DNA from 3 places in the Paenarthrobacter sp. MSM-2-10-13 genome. Region 1 is predicted to be linked to each of the others. Evidence: riboswitches for the same ligand, from Rfam matches in the RefSeq annotation. Region 1 holds a riboswitch; each other region holds the start of a gene.
What was found. A riboswitch is a leader RNA that binds a small molecule or an ion and turns the genes downstream of it on or off. The one in region 1 is predicted to bind S-adenosylmethionine.

Region 1 (4,924 bases):
ATGACGCCGTGATAGGCAGGATCATCACTGTGGACCGCGGGCGCTACCGGGCAATTGTTGGCGAAGATTCCGCCAACGAGCGGATCGTGATTGCAGCCCGCGCCCGTGAGCTGCGGCGAAATCCCGTTGTCCCAGGGGACTTCGTCGCGCTGGTAGGTGACGTCTCCGGGTCCCCCGACACTTTGGCGCGGCTTGTCCGGGTGGAAGAGCGGAAGACACTTCTTCGCCGCAGCGCTGACGATACCGACCCCATAGAACGGGTAGTTGTAGCCAACGCCGATCAGCTTGTTGTGGTTGTTGCGGCGGCCAACCCGGAACCACGCACCGGGTTTATTGATCGTGCCCTGGTTGCGGCATACGACGCCGGCATCGAGCCGTTGCTGCTGATCACCAAGGCGGACGTCAAGGATCCGGCGGAGCTCCTTGCCAATTACCTGAGCTTGGACTTTCCCGTGATCATCAGCCGTACCGCTGACTCCGAGGCCGGCGGCATTGATGCCCGCTCGGATGATGGACTCTCAGCCCGGCTGGACAAGGACGCCGTATCCCAGCTCCGCTCACATCTAGGTGGCAAAGTCACCGTCATGCTGGGCCACTCGGGTGTCGGCAAATCCACCATGGTTAACGCACTGACAGGGGCGGAGCGCGCCACGGGCGGCGTCAATGCGGTGACGGGCCGTGGCCGGCACACCTCATCCTCGGCCTTGGCGCTGAAGCTGGACGACGCCCCGTCCGGCAGCTGGATTATCGATACGCCCGGCATCCGTTCCTTCGGCCTGGCTCATGTGGACCCGGACCGGATCCTCCATTCGTTCCCGGACCTTGAGCCCGGCACGGAAACCTGCGACCGCGGCTGCAAGCACAGTGCAACCGCCACCAATTGCGGGCTGGATGCATGGGTGAACGATGGCCACGCAGGACCATCAGGAGTAGCACGGTTGGCCTCCCTGCGCCGCCTGTTGGGTGCAGACCCAAGACTCGAGGCGAAAGAGACCAAGGAACTGGGCACCGTCAACTGATCGTTACCGGCTTCACGTCCCCAATGAGGCGAACGATTCAGGATAGTTTGGTGGCATGACCCATCCCGTTTCCACGTACAACGATGACCTGCGCCTGGCCCACGTCCTCGCTGATTCAGTCGACGCCCAGACCATGGATCGCTTCAAGGCACTGGACCTCAAGATCGAAACCAAGCCCGACCTCACGCCGGTCACTGATGCTGACAAGGCCGCTGAGGAAGCTATCCGCGGCCAGCTGTCCCGCTCGCGCCCACGTGATGCGGTCCTGGGCGAGGAGTTCGGCAGCAGCGGCCACGGCTCGCGCCGTTGGATCATCGACCCCATCGACGGAACCAAGAACTTCGTCCGGGGTGTTCCGGTGTGGGCAACGTTGATTGCCCTCGTGGACGACGGCGAACCTGTGGTGGGCGTTGTGAGCGCCCCGGCATTGGGGAAACGCTGGTGGGCCGCCAAGGACATGGGCGCCTACATGGGCCGGTCCCTCGCCTCGGCCACGCGCCTCAAAGTTTCCAACGTCTCCAGTTTGGCGGACGCCTCCATGTCCTACTCCAGCCTCTCGGGCTGGAAGGAACGCGGCAATCTTGACGAATTCCTGGACCTCACCGAAGATGTTTGGCGCACGCGCGCCTATGGTGACTTCTGGTCGTACTGTCTCGTGGCCGAGGGCGCAGTGGACATCGCCTGCGAGCCTGAGCTGAACCTTTATGACATGGCAGCACTCGTCCCCATCGTCACTGAGGCCGGTGGCCGTTTCACCTCCCTGGAAGGCGAAGACGGTCCCTTCGGCGGCAATGCGCTGGCCACCAACTCGATCCTTCACTCAGAAGTCCTCAAGCGGCTCAACCCCGGCTTGGACGATCTTTTCTAGTCCTCCTGCAAACCAGCAGGAACGGAATATTCGACGGCGGCAGCCCCCTTTTGGGGGTCTCCGCCGTTTTTTATTCGACAAAACGCGCATTTTGACTCCGACGTAATAAAGGGCTTAACAATCGGCAGCGGCTTTGGAAGGGCCCCCGGACGTGCTTTAGCCTTTTTACAGGTCACGAGTGCCAGCGCTAAACCCCGGTTTGCTGGCCGGCAACCCTCCATTCGCGGTGGGGTGCCCCGGGTGACGACCCGGCCGGTCCGGAACGGATGCGGCAAGCGCGGATTCCCTGTGGGGGGTCCCTCTTGAGTGAGGTCCTATGAGCACTGTCACGTTCGACTCAAACATCATTCCGTCCTTCGCCGCAGAAACCACAGCAGAGACAGCCGCCGCTGCACGGCCGCTGGCAGCTGTTACCGGCGCCGAGTTGCAAGCGCCCCTGATTCAGGGCGGACACGTTCGCTACGCAAACCTCGACTACGGGGCATCGGCTCCGGCGTTGACCATCGTCTCGGCGTACCTCAACGAAGTCCTTCCCTACTATGCGAGTGTCCACCGCGGCGCGGGCTACGCCTCCCAGATCAGCACCTCGGTGTACGAAAATTCACGGAACATCGTCCGCGAATTCGTTGGCGGGCGGGCAGATGATTCTGTCATCTTCACCCGGAACACCACGGACTCCTTGAACCTGCTGGCCGGCTGCCTTCCGCTGATTGACGGCAAGCCCGCAGGTGAGGTCCTGTACCTGGATATCGAACACCACGCCAACCTGCTTCCGTGGCAGGGTGTCCCGCACCGCAGCGTCGTAGCGGCACCAACCTTGGCCGAGACCCTGGACAAACTCCGCGGGGAGCTGGCTCAAGGCGGTGTCAGCCTGCTTGCGGTGACCGGAGCCTCCAACGTCACCGGTGAGATCCTACCCATCGCAGAGCTTGCTTCCCTGGCCCACCAGTACGGTGCACGGATTGTGGTGGATGCCGCCCAACTCGCACCGCACCGTCGGATCAACATCACCGAGGCAGACGTGGACTACGTGGTCTTCTCCGGACACAAGCTCTACGCCCCCTTCGGTGCCGGCGTTGTGGTGGGCCGTCCCGACTGGCTCGACGCCGGCACTCCGCACCTGGCCGGTGGCGGCGCGGTCCGTGAAGCCCGATTGGACTCCGTTAGCTGGGCGGCAGGCCCTGCGCGACACGAGGGCGGCTCGCCGAATGTTCTGGGTGCCGCAACCCTCGCCCGTGCCACCCAGGTGCTGGCCGGGTTGGACCAGGACGAGTGGCACGCCCATGAAACCGCCATCCGCTCCTACTTGGTGGAAGGCCTGGAAGCCATCGACGGCGTGACCGTGCACAAGATCTTCACAGACTCCTTGGACACCATCGGTGTGGTCAATTTCTCCGTCGAAGGATTCGACGCCGGATTGGTGGCCGCCTACCTGGCAGCAGAGCACGGCGTGGGCCTGCGGGACGGCCGCTTCTGCGCCCACCCGCTCCTCAAGCGCCTGGGGCTCCCGTCTGGCTCTCTGCGTGCCAGCTTCGGCGTCGGCTCCCGGTTGGAGGACGCTTCCAGGCTGCTCGCAGGCATCCAAGGGCTCAAGCGCGACGGATTGGGTTGGGACTACGTGGTGGACGAGGGCCGATGGGTTCCCGCCAATGACCACCGCACCTACCCCGAATGGGCGCCCAACACTCCGGGCACTGCGGGAGCAGCTCCCTGCACAGTCGACTAGAAAACACACAGTCGACTAGAAACACTGTGGACCAGGCACACTGTGGACCAGGCGTAACGGCCGCTGAGGTAAATTCGTAGGGTACCCACTGGCCATCCTGTGAAGGAGTTCTGCGTGTCCCTGCGTCCCCCGGGCGCCGCAAACGGTGCGGCCGGCATTCCCGGACCCGCTGGACCGCGAGGTCCCAAGCTCCACGCTGCCCGTCGGCGCGAACTCGGCCAGAGCTTCCAGGACGGCGGAGAACACTATGACCGTGTGCGTCCTGGCTACCCACGGGACTCCCTGGATTGGCTCGTTCCTCCCGGGGCAAGGTCGGCGGCCGACCTCGGCGCAGGCACAGGAAAATTCACGGCACTCCTTATCCAGCGCGGACTGGCGGTCACCGCCGTCGATCCTTCCACGGACATGCTGGAGCAACTGCGAAAAAGCTACCCCCTCGTCAACGCGCTGGAGGGAACGGCAGAGGCAACTGGACTGACGGACTCAGCATTCGACGTCGTCAGCGTTGCCCAAGCCTGGCACTGGTGTGAGCCCATGGCAGCGAGCACCGAGATCTCCCGGATCCTGCGTCCCGACGGAGTCCTGGGGCTGATCTGGAATCAGTTGGACACGTCCATTCCCTGGGTACACCGCCTTTCCCGCATCATGCATGCAGGCGATGTCCACAAGCCCGGCTTCCGGCCAGTCATTGGCCCGGAGTTTGGTGGTTTGGAAAGCCACCTGACCCAGTGGGAGGATGCCCTGACTCCTGAGGACATCATGGAACTCACCAAATCCCGCAGCTACTATCTCCGAGCCAACGACGCCACCCGGGCTAAGGTCATGCACAACCTGGAGTGGTACCTCCATGACCACCTCGGTCATGCCCCAGGTGAAACCATCGGGTTGCCCTACATGACGCAAACCTGGCGGGCGTTCAAGATTCAGGGTCCGGCGCCACGGTAGGCTTGGGGTGTGAAGACCAGTACGCCCTCCTCCTCGATTGAGGACTACGTCAAGGTCATCTACTCCTACACGGAGTGGCAGGACAAGCCGATTACGTCATCCCAGCTCGCCCTGCGCCTCGGGGTGGCAAATTCCTCAGTGTCGGAGATGGTGCGCAAACTCAAGGACCAGGGTTTGGTTGATCACCAGCCCTATAGCGCTATCAGGCTGACCCCTGAAGGCATGCGGCTCGCCCTCTCCATGGTGCGCCGGCACCGGCTCATTGAGACGTACCTTGTTGAGGAACTCGGATACAGCTGGGACGAAGTCCACGACGAAGCCGAGATGTTGGAACATGCGGTGTCCGATACCTTCATCGAACGCATG
Region 2 (4,924 bases), on a different contig from region 1:
GCTCCTTCGTCCTGACCGAACGCGGCGACACCGTCACGGAGAATGCCATCATGGCGGCCGCCCACCGTGAAGGCACCACCATCATCCGCAACGCCAGCCCTAACTACATGGTGCAGGACCTTTGCTTCTACTTGCAGGGCCTCGGTGTGGAAATTGACGGCGTGGGGACCACAACGCTGAAGATCACCGGGCGTTCCGCCATTGATGTGGACATTGAGTACTTCCCGTCCGAAGACCCGATTGAGGCCATGAGCCTGATCACCGCAGGCATCGTGACCAACTCAGAGGTCACCATCCGCAGGGTGCCCATCGAGTTCATGGAAATTGAGCTTGCCACCCTGGAACAGATGGGCCAGAACCTCGAGGTATCCGGGGAATACATGGCACGCAACGGACGCACCAGGCTGGTGGACGTCACCACCAAGCCGTCGGAGCTTCACGCCCCACAGGACAAGATCCACCCCATGCCGTTCCCCGGCCTGAATATCGACAACCTGCCGTTCTTCGCAGTGATCGCAGGCAACGCCGAGGGCCAGACCATGATCCACGACTGGGTGTACGAGAACCGAGCCATCTACCTGACGGAACTCAACAAATTGGGCGCACAGGTGCAGTTGCTGGATCCGCACCGAATCTACGTCAACGGACCCACCAAATGGCGTGCCGCGGAAATCGGCTGCCCGCCGGCCCTCCGCCCGGCCGCTTGCCTGCTCCTTGCCATGTTGGCAGCCAGGGGCACCTCCGAACTTCGCAACATCTACGTGATTGAGCGCGGCTATGAGGACCTTGCAGAGCGACTGAACACCATTGGCGCGAAAATCGAGTACTTCCAGGACTGACGCTGGCGCTGCTTGGACAGCCGGCGGCACCCGTTAGTGCTTTTGGCGCTCCCGTTTCCGCCGTTTGCGCCAGATACCTCTGGTGCGGATGGCGGGAACTGGTGCGGAACGGACCGGGAGCCGGCCTCAGCCCTGTCCCCACTCGGCCTCCTGACGCGGAATGCGGGGTACTGCCCCCGCGCGCATCAGGAACGACCTCGCATGCTGACCCGGGTCAGGAGGCCTTTGCGTCCTGTTCTTCCCACGTCATCAGGTAGGCGCCGACGAGTCCCTCCACCAGATAGAAGCAGAACGGCGGGATGTCCTTTTTGACTGCCAGGATGGCGCCGTAAACGGGTGCGCTGGCCGCAGCCGTGATACCAATCCAGCGGCTTGCGGGTAAGGAAAGAAGGCTCCCGCCGAGCGCGGCCAACGCCACAACATGCAGCCCGGAGTACGCCAGGAACGGCGCGTTGGATCCCCTGCGGTAGGCGAACCCTTCAAGGTCGGATGCTCGCCGGGCGAGGCTTGAGACGAAGAACGGGGCGCCCGCGAGTAAGGCGGCGGCTGCACCGAAAGCCCACTTCCTCGCCCTCCGATGCGATGCGTTTCCTTGAACGGCATCTTGGTCCTGAACAGCGCGGGCAAAGGCGGCGATTCCCACAGGCACTGCAACTGTTCCCACGGCGGTAAGGTGCTGACCCACGATCCAGCCGCGCTGTCCGGCTGTGAGCATGCGCAGCCGCTCGGCGTTGTTGGGGGTGATGTAAACGCGTGAGACTGGAGAGATTCCTACGAACCACACCACCGTGCCGGCAACGATGACCGCTCCGGCACGGCGATAGGGATGGTTCTCGCTCATGGCAGCAAGGTTAGACCTGTTTGAGGGCCTTCTCCAGATCCAGGATGAGGTCGTTTACATCTTCAAGCCCTACGGACAGGCGGACAACACCATCCGAAAGCCCGATCGCCGCCCGCCCCTCCGGTCCCATGGCCCGGTGGGTGGTGGTGGCAGGGTGGGTGATGAGGGATTTGGAGTCGCCCAGGTTGTTGGAGATGTCAATGACGGAGAGACCGTCGAGCAAGGCGAAGGCAGCCTCTTTGGCTGATCGTCCGGCCGAAGGAGATAGCTCAAAGGTCAGGACGGTGCCGCCCGCCTTCATCTGCTTCGCCGCAAGTTCGTACTGCGGGTGAGACTTTAACAGCGGGTACTTAACCCAGCTGATGGCGGGTTGCTGCTCGAGCCACTCTGCGATCTTCAACGCGGATGCCGAGCTGTGGTTTACACGCAGTCCGATGGTCTCCAAGCCCTTGGTTAGCACCCAGGCGTTGAACGCGGATAGTGAAGGGCCGGTGTGCCGCATGAGTTGCTTGACCGGGCCGTCGATGAATTCTTTGGTGCCCAGGATCGCGCCGCCAAGGACGCGTCCCTGGCCGTCGATGTGCTTGGTGCCGGAGTAAACAATGACGTCCGCTCCCAGCTCACCGCAGCGTTGTAGCAGGGGCGTGGCAAAGACGTTGTCCACCACCACGGTGGCCCCGGCAGCATGCGCCAGTTCGCTGACCGCAGCGATGTCCACGATCTCCTGCATGGGGTTGGACGGAGATTCGAAGAAGACCGCGGTAGTGGGCTCGGAGAGGGCTTCGCGCCACTGCTCCAAGTCCGGGCCGTCTACGAAGACCGTGTGAACGCCCCACCGTGGCAGGATCTCATTGAGGATCACAAAGCAGGAACCGAACAGGGAACGGGCGGCAACCACGCGGTCACCGGCAGCCAGCAGGGCACCCAAGGCAGTGAAGACCGCGGACATACCTGACGCAGTCGCAAAGCAGGCTTCGGTTCCTTCGAGCAGGCGCAGCCGCTCCTGGAACGTTGCAACGGAAGGGTTGCCGTAGCGGGAGTATACGAAACGTTCGTCCTCACCGGTGAAGGCGCGCTCGGCGGCAGCAGCGGATTCGTAGACGAAACCGGAGTTCAGAAAAACGGGCTCGGACGTTTCCTGGAAGTTGGTACGGTCAAGGCCACCGCGAACAGCCTGGGTATCAGGGCTCCAACCGGCGGCATCGGGATTAAAAGTCACTTACTCAGTCCCCAGATTCGTCGGCAGGCCACGGTTCTTCCAACCGTTGACGGTGCGCTCACCATAGCGGTCCGGTTCACCTTCAAAGCCCTCCAAGACGTTGTAGGCAGTGAAACCGGCTTGCGTGGCGGCGATGGCTGCGGAGATGGAGCGCTGACCGGAGCGGCACAGGAACACCAACTCAACGCCGTGGTCCTCGGGTGCCTGCTGACGCAAGTCCTCGATGAAGCGGGAGTTGGGGATGCCGCCGGCGAGGTTCCACTGGATGAAAAGGGGATCGTTTTCCGTGGCTTTGGTGTCGGGGATACCGATGTGGGCCCACTCGCCCTCGGTGCGGACGTCCACCAGGATGGCACCTTCTTCGAGTTTGGCCCACGCATCCTGCGGGGTCAGGTCACCTGCGTAGCTCATGCGTGTCCCTCGAATGCTGCTTCGTCGTCGTCGCTCTCAAGCTGGTCAACGGCACTGGCAACGGCGGCATCGGCATTGGCGATCGCGGCGGGCAGCACCACTGCTTGGGCAACAATGACGTCCGTGCCGTTGAACGTGGCAGCCGGGCTGCCATGGAGCACATAGCCCTCGGCGAGGGCGGTGTGGATCCGCTCGCAGAAATCACGGGTGTCCGGGCCAGTAATCAGGCGATAGGAAAGTTTTTCTTCAGTGGGTTCAGGCATAGCTGGTGCTCCTCAGTCACGCTTGCAGTTCGAGTTGTCGATACGCCGAGTAGTCACCTGAGGCACCCCGCCGGAGAGAGGGTTGCCGACCAGCAAGTCAGGGCTTCGCGCTGGTACTCATTACTCAAGAAAAACGTAACATCCACGGGCCTTGGGCTGCACTTGCGGGCTGGTGTCCGGCCGTCATGTTGCGTAATCGGCGGTGCTTCCCTTATGCGTTTTTCAGTGCGCGCACGGCTGCGCCCACAGTGGGGAAGAAGTGCTCGGGCGTAAAACGGGCTGCAGTGCCCAAGCGGAGTAGTTTGTCTTTGACAGGCCCCTTCAGTTCGGCGAACACTAAATCCACGCCTTTGCGGGCCAGCCATTCGTCCAATGTGACCAGGTCATCCAGCGCCGTAGTGTCGATCCCGGTGATGGGCTCCGCGGCGAGGATGACATGGGTAACCGGGTCCGCGGTCTCCTCCGGGGCTTCGTCCAGTTGCTCCCGGACAAAGGCAGTCAGGACCTGCCCATTACCGAAGAACAGGGGCGCATCAAAGCGGAGGATGAGGAGTCCGGGGATGCGCTCACCTTCGGGGTGCCGCTCCAGATCGTGATAGCCAGGGAGCCCTTCTTCGGCGCCGAGTTCTGTCCGGTACGGATCCCAGGCCCGCCGAACAAAGTCCAGAAGTGCCAAGGCTATGGCTACGACGATTCCCTGCAGTACCCCAACGGTGAGAACGCCCAGGAACGCAGCCAGCATGACCACGGATTCGCTTCGGCTCAGGCTGAAGAGCCGCCTAACACCGGCGGGGTCGGCCAAGGCAATTGCCGCAGCGATGACGACGGCCGCCAGGGTGGCCGAAGGCAGGTACCCGGTCACTCCGGGAGCCAGCAGCATGAAAGCCAGAACCAGCCCCGCACCAACCACCCCGGTCATCTGGGATTTGGCACCAGCATCCACGGCCACCGGGGTCCTGGATGCACTGCCGGAGATGGGGAATCCGCCCAACAACCCTGTGGCTGCGTTGGCTGCCCCCAACGCCGCCATCTCCCGGTTGCCCGAGACTCTCTTTCCTTCCTTCGCTGCCAATGTCTGGGACAGGACGCCAGTGTCCGCGAAAGCCATGAGGGCAATACCGGCCGCAGCGGGAAGCAGCATCAGAGCGTCAGCCCAGCCAATGCCGCCGAGCGCGGGCATCGGCAGCCCCTGCGGCAAAACCCCGGTGACCTTGACGTCGTCGTTCAGGCCCCAAACAGCCGTTGCAATGCAGGAGCCGACCACCGCCAGCAGGACGCCAGGTACCTTCCACTTCAGCAGCCGCGGGATCCAAATGAGGGCCAGGGAACCGACGCCTAGCAGCAGCGCGGT
Region 3 (4,924 bases), on a different contig from region 1:
TTCGGACCTCGTCTGGGCCCGCGAGTACTTTGTCCCATGGGTGATCCGGAGGCTTCGGCATCAGTCCTCCGGCGATGGCATCAGTCCAAAACGTCCGACGCCGGGTCCCGTCTTCGGTTCCACCGGCACCCTGCTGCCACGCCGCTGACGTGACGCTTCTTCGCCGCGAGGTCCGCCATGCCGGGTGGTAGCTCCCTGTCCGCGGAGAGCGTCCGGCGGATAAGGCTCCGGCGGCAACAACTGCGGGCCCCCCACGCCGGAGGCCCCGCGGACGTGGTCCGTAACCTCCTGGCTGTCCAGTCGCAGGAGTTCCCTTATGCGAGGTGGACCCTTGCACAGAGAAGCTCCGCCGGCTCGTCACCGGTGGTCACGGCCTCAGATGTTGAGCAGGCCGTAGCTGATGGAACCATTCTGCGGACACACATCCTGCGCCCCACCTGGCACTTTGTGCACCGGGACGACCTCGGCTGGTTGATGGGATTGTCCGCAGATCGCCTCCACCAGGGCAACAAAGGCATGTATCGCCAAACAGGAATCGATGAAGACGCTGCTGCAAGGAGCGGCCAGATCCTGGCTGCTGCGGTGGCGGACGGGGCCCACAAGACACGCGAGGAACTGGCCCGGGTCCTGGGAGGGGCGGGTTTCCCCAGCAAGGGCCTGGGCTTCATCTACCACCTCATGCATGCCGAAATCAGCCGCGTCCTGGTCAGCGGGTCCCCCGTCCGATCCGCAGGCGGTGCCCTGAAACAGACGTACGCCCTGTTCGAGGAACGCGTTCCCGGGTTCCTAACCTCACCGTTGGCCGGGGAGGATCGTGAACAGGCACTTGGGCAATTGGCGCTGCGATACTTCAGCAGCCGGGGCCCCGCAACCGTGAAGGACTGTGCGGTGTGGTCCAGGCTGACCATGGAGGACGTGAAGCGTGGAGTCCAGGTGGCCCAGGACATCTCTCCCGGCAGCTTGGGCGCCCTTCTGCTCGATGGACTTGAGTATTATCTGGCTGCGGAGGAAGTAGACACCCTCGCCAGCGGGGACCATCCCTGGACGACTGCGGACCCTGCGCTCCCGCGCATTGACCTTATCCAGTGCTACGACGAGTACGTGATGGGCTACTCGCAGTCCCGGCACTTCCTGGGCGGAACGGCGCCATACTTCCCAGAGGACAACGGACCCATGCACGTGGTCCTGCTGGATGGCCGGTTGGCCGGATGGTGGCGTCACGGATTCTCCGGCGGAGTCTGCGAGCTGGACGTGCGAATGAACCGACCTGCCACTGCGCAGGAGCAGGCCGCCCTGCAGACCGAGGTGGATCGCTATGGCCGGTTCCTGGGCATGGACGTGACGCTGGTGTGACGTGGCGGGAACGGCCCAAGGGCACAGGACTAAGCTGGGGTGAGACCTAGGAGGCCTGCACTGTGAACAATCTGATCTTCTGGATCATCGTCTGCTCGTGGCTGATTCCCCTCGGAATCCGCATGTACAACCGCTCCCGGGCGCGCCGGATCCAGAACGACACCTTCCGCGGCCCGGGGTACCCGCCGCAGAACCTGCCGGGACCGGGGTATCCGCCGCAGAATTACCAGCAGCAGGATTACCCGGGACAGAGTTACCCTGGGCAAAGGTACGCTTCGCCGGGCTACCCGGGCTACCCGGGCTACCCGTCCGAGCCCACCGTCATCCGCCCCGTGGATGACGCGCCGCAGTCCGTGCCGCCGTCGAACCCGTCCTCCCCCACCCCGTTCGCCTCGACGAGCGGGTCCGAGCCGCAAGGATACCGGGCTCGCAAGCTGGCCGAGTTGGATACAAAATTCAGCAACGGCGAGATCGCCATGGAGGATTACATGCGGCAGCGCGGCGAGATCATGAATGGCTGAACTGCCTGGCATCGGACGTTCCTTGCCGTTTAAGCAGGGTCAGCACACCAGCGTTTAGGCGAAAAACGCTTCGCGGAGCTGGGCTGAGAGCTGGCCGATTTCGGTGAGGAAGCCATCATGGCCAATCGGCGCTTCAATGACGTGGACCGGCACCTCGCCAGGGAGCGCAGCGGCCAGTTCCCGGGACTGGGCCGGGAAGTAGAGCCTGTCACTGTCCACTGCCGCCACGAAGAAATCCGCCGTGGCACCCGAAAGCGCCGCTTCCAACGATCCGCGCCCCCTGGTGACGTCGTGGGACATCAGTGCCTCGGTGATGGCGATGTAGCTGTTGGCGTCAAAGCGGCGGACCAGTTTGGTTCCTTGGTGGTCCAGGTAGCTTTCCACCTGATACCGACCCCGCTCGCCCAATGCTGCGGCGGCGAGCGGAGTCTCCTGGTGCTGGGCTTGCCGGCCAAAGCGGACGTCCAGCTCCAGTGCCGAGCGGTAGGTGATGTGGGCGATGCGCCGGGCCAAAGCCAAACCGTGCTCAGGCGCGGGGCCACCGTAGTAGTCGCCGTTGTTGAAATTCGGGTCCTGCCTGATGGCCAGGGTTTGTGCTTGGGCAAAAGCAATCTGCTCGGCCGTGCTGTAGGCGCCTACTGCGATGACTGCGCAGCGTTTGACCCGATGGGGGTATGTCACAGCCCACTCAAGGGCGCGTGCGCCGCCCATGGATCCGCCCAATACGGCGTGCCAGGCGTCGATTCCCAGGGTATCGGCGAGGCGCGACTCTGCCTCTGTGCTGTCGCGCAGGGTGACCAGCGGGAATCGCGAGCCCCACGGGCGTCCATCCGGGGCTTCGGATGATGGACCGGTGCTGCCGTAACAGCCGCCCACGATGTTGATGGAGATGACAAAGAACTTGTTGGTGTCGATGGTGGCACCCGGACCAACGAGTTGCTCCCACCATCCTTCCTCGTCCGTGGCTCCGCGGGCTACGTGCGTACTGCCGGTGAGTGCGTGCTGGATGAGCACCGCGTTGGAGGCATCCGCGTTCAGCTGCCCCCAGGTCTCATAGGCGAGTACGACGTCGGGGAGGAATCCGCCGGCTTCAAGTTCCAGTGGGCCTATGCCGGCGTACTTGACGGTTCCGTCTTCTTCTCCGGATTTTGGAAGGGCTGTAGCAGTAATGGTCATTCCTTTGACACCTTAACCTCGCGCTTGCCCGTCGCCTTGCGTGCGAACAGGCCAGGTCTTCACCCGGGGCACCCCACCGCGGAGGAGGGTTGCCGGCCAGCAAGCCGGGGCTGTGTGCTGGCACTCATGACCTAATACGAAGAGTCTAGGAAACACAGGGGGGTTCTGGCGAAGAATGTGACAACAGTGTGACGGTTAAAGGTCACTTCGTTCGCCTACGAGCACCCGCCACTGCCGCCCGGCGAATTTTCGTCGGCGCGGGCGGCAGTCGGTCTGGTGCGTTGAGCCGTGGGCGTCAGGCGCCCTTGGCAGCCCGGAATCCGGCTTCGAGGTCCGCGATGATGTCATCTACGTGCTCGATACCGACGGACAAGCGCACCAGGCCCGGGTTGACGCCGGCAACAAGCTGCTGCTCCGCGGTCAGCTGACTGTGCGTCGTCGACGCCGGGTGGATGACCAGCGAGCGGACGTCACCGATGTTGGCAACGTGCGAGTGCAGTTCCAGACCATCCACAAAACGCTTGCCCGCTTCCACGCCACCCTTGATGTTGAAGGCAACGATTGCCCCCGTCCCCTTGGGTCCGTACTTCCGGCCACGGTCATACCACGGGCTGGATGGCAGGCCCGCGTAGGCGACCGATTCGACGTCGTCGTGGCTTTCAAGCCACTCAGCCACCTTGGTGGCGTTCGCTACGTGACGCTCCACGCGCAGGCTCAAGGTCTCCAACCCCTGGGCAATGAGGAAGGCGTTGAACGGAGACACGGCCGAGCCGAGATCACGAAGCAACTGGACGCGGGCCTTGAGGATGTAGGAGAGGTTGGCACCCAGCGCACCGTCCTTGCCGAGGTCCCTGGCGTAAACCAGCCCGTTGTAGCTGGGGTCCGGGGTGTTGAAGCCGGGGAAGCGTTCCGGGTCCTTGCCGAAGTCGAAGTTGCCGGAGTCAACAATCACACCGGCAATTGCGGAACCGTGACCGCCCAGATACTTGGTTGCCGAGTGGACCACAATGTCGGCGCCCCACTCGATGGGACGAATGAGGTACGGCGTTGACAGGGTGTTGTCCACGATCAGGGGCACGCCGGCCTCGTGGGCGACGCGTGCGATGCCTTCGATGTCCAGCACGTCCTGCCGCGGGTTGGAGACAACCTCGCCGAAGAACAGCTTGGTGTTCGGCTGGACGGCGTCACGCCACTGCTCCAGGTTGTCCGGGTCCTCCACGAAGGTGACGGAGATGCCGAATTTCTTCAGAGTGTGTGCAAGCAAGTTGTAGGTGCCGCCGTACAGGCTGGGGCTCGCCACGATGTGGTCGCCGGCCTCAGCGATGTTCAGGATGGCGAACGTCTCCGCGGCTTGTCCTGAGCTAAGCAGGAGTGCTCCCAGGCCACCTTCCAGGCTCGCGATCCGCTGCTCCACGGCATCCTGCGTCGGGTTGCCGATCCGGGTGTAGATGGGTGCGAGCTCCGCCAGGGCGAAGCGGTTGGCGGCACTCTCGGCACTGGGGAATACGAAGGACGTGGTCTGGTAGATGGGAAGCGAGCGCGCTCCGGTGGCTGAGTCCGGCTCCTGGCCTGCGTGGATTTGGCGGGTTTCGAAAGACCATCCTTGGGGCATGGAGTTCTCCTGTTCGTGACGCATGGGTTTGGCAAGCAGTGTGGTGCAGCTGAACTGGGGCCAGTCTAGGAACTGTCCGGAAGTCAGAACAGCTTTATGACGCCGATGGAATCTTTCGGTCTCTTAGCGTCCTCGCATGACGCCCATAGCGAAAGTTACATACATCCCACCTTAGTTAGGCTTGACTTAGCTGAGACACTGATCACAAAGTGCCAAGATGAAGCCATGCGCATGGATCACGTCTCTTACGCCTGTGAACGAG

Region 2: it holds a riboswitch for S-adenosylmethionine, as region 1 does, so the genes downstream of both, HAV21_RS14470 (DUF1737 domain-containing protein) here and HAV21_RS02255 (aminotransferase class V-fold PLP-dependent enzyme) in region 1, are expected to answer to the same signal.
Region 3: it holds a riboswitch for S-adenosylmethionine, as region 1 does, so the genes downstream of both, HAV21_RS21190 (homoserine O-acetyltransferase) here and HAV21_RS02255 (aminotransferase class V-fold PLP-dependent enzyme) in region 1, are expected to answer to the same signal.

The regions. Positions count from the first base shown of each region.
Region 1 covers NZ_JAAOXO010000001.1:477,568-482,491, reverse strand. Annotated here, with positions in the region: gene HAV21_RS02265 (ribosome small subunit-dependent GTPase A) at 1-1,019, shown strand, start outside; gene hisN (histidinol-phosphatase) at 1,075-1,887, shown strand; SAM riboswitch class IV at 2,058-2,171, shown strand; gene HAV21_RS02255 (aminotransferase class V-fold PLP-dependent enzyme) at 2,204-3,613, shown strand; gene HAV21_RS02250 (class I SAM-dependent methyltransferase) at 3,734-4,558, shown strand; gene HAV21_RS02245 (metal-dependent transcriptional regulator) at 4,568-4,924, shown strand, end outside.
Region 2 covers NZ_JAAOXO010000007.1:95,778-100,701, forward strand. Annotated here, with positions in the region: gene HAV21_RS14450 (UDP-N-acetylglucosamine 1-carboxyvinyltransferase) at 1-839, shown strand, start outside; gene HAV21_RS14455 (hypothetical protein) at 1,054-1,680, opposite strand; gene HAV21_RS14460 (O-succinylhomoserine sulfhydrylase) at 1,691-2,899, opposite strand; gene HAV21_RS14465 (rhodanese-like domain-containing protein) at 2,900-3,310, opposite strand; gene HAV21_RS14470 (DUF1737 domain-containing protein) at 3,307-3,573, opposite strand; SAM riboswitch class IV at 3,587-3,698, opposite strand; gene HAV21_RS14475 (SulP family inorganic anion transporter) at 3,785-4,924, opposite strand, start outside.
Region 3 covers NZ_JAAOXO010000016.1:70,148-75,071, reverse strand. Annotated here, with positions in the region: gene HAV21_RS21205 (SGNH/GDSL hydrolase family protein) at 1-148, shown strand, start outside; gene HAV21_RS21200 (winged helix DNA-binding domain-containing protein) at 178-1,353, shown strand; gene HAV21_RS21195 (hypothetical protein) at 1,416-1,874, shown strand; gene HAV21_RS21190 (homoserine O-acetyltransferase) at 1,929-3,050, opposite strand; SAM riboswitch class IV at 3,066-3,182, opposite strand; gene HAV21_RS21185 (bifunctional o-acetylhomoserine/o-acetylserine sulfhydrylase) at 3,346-4,686, opposite strand; gene HAV21_RS21180 (VOC family protein) at 4,888-4,924, shown strand, end outside.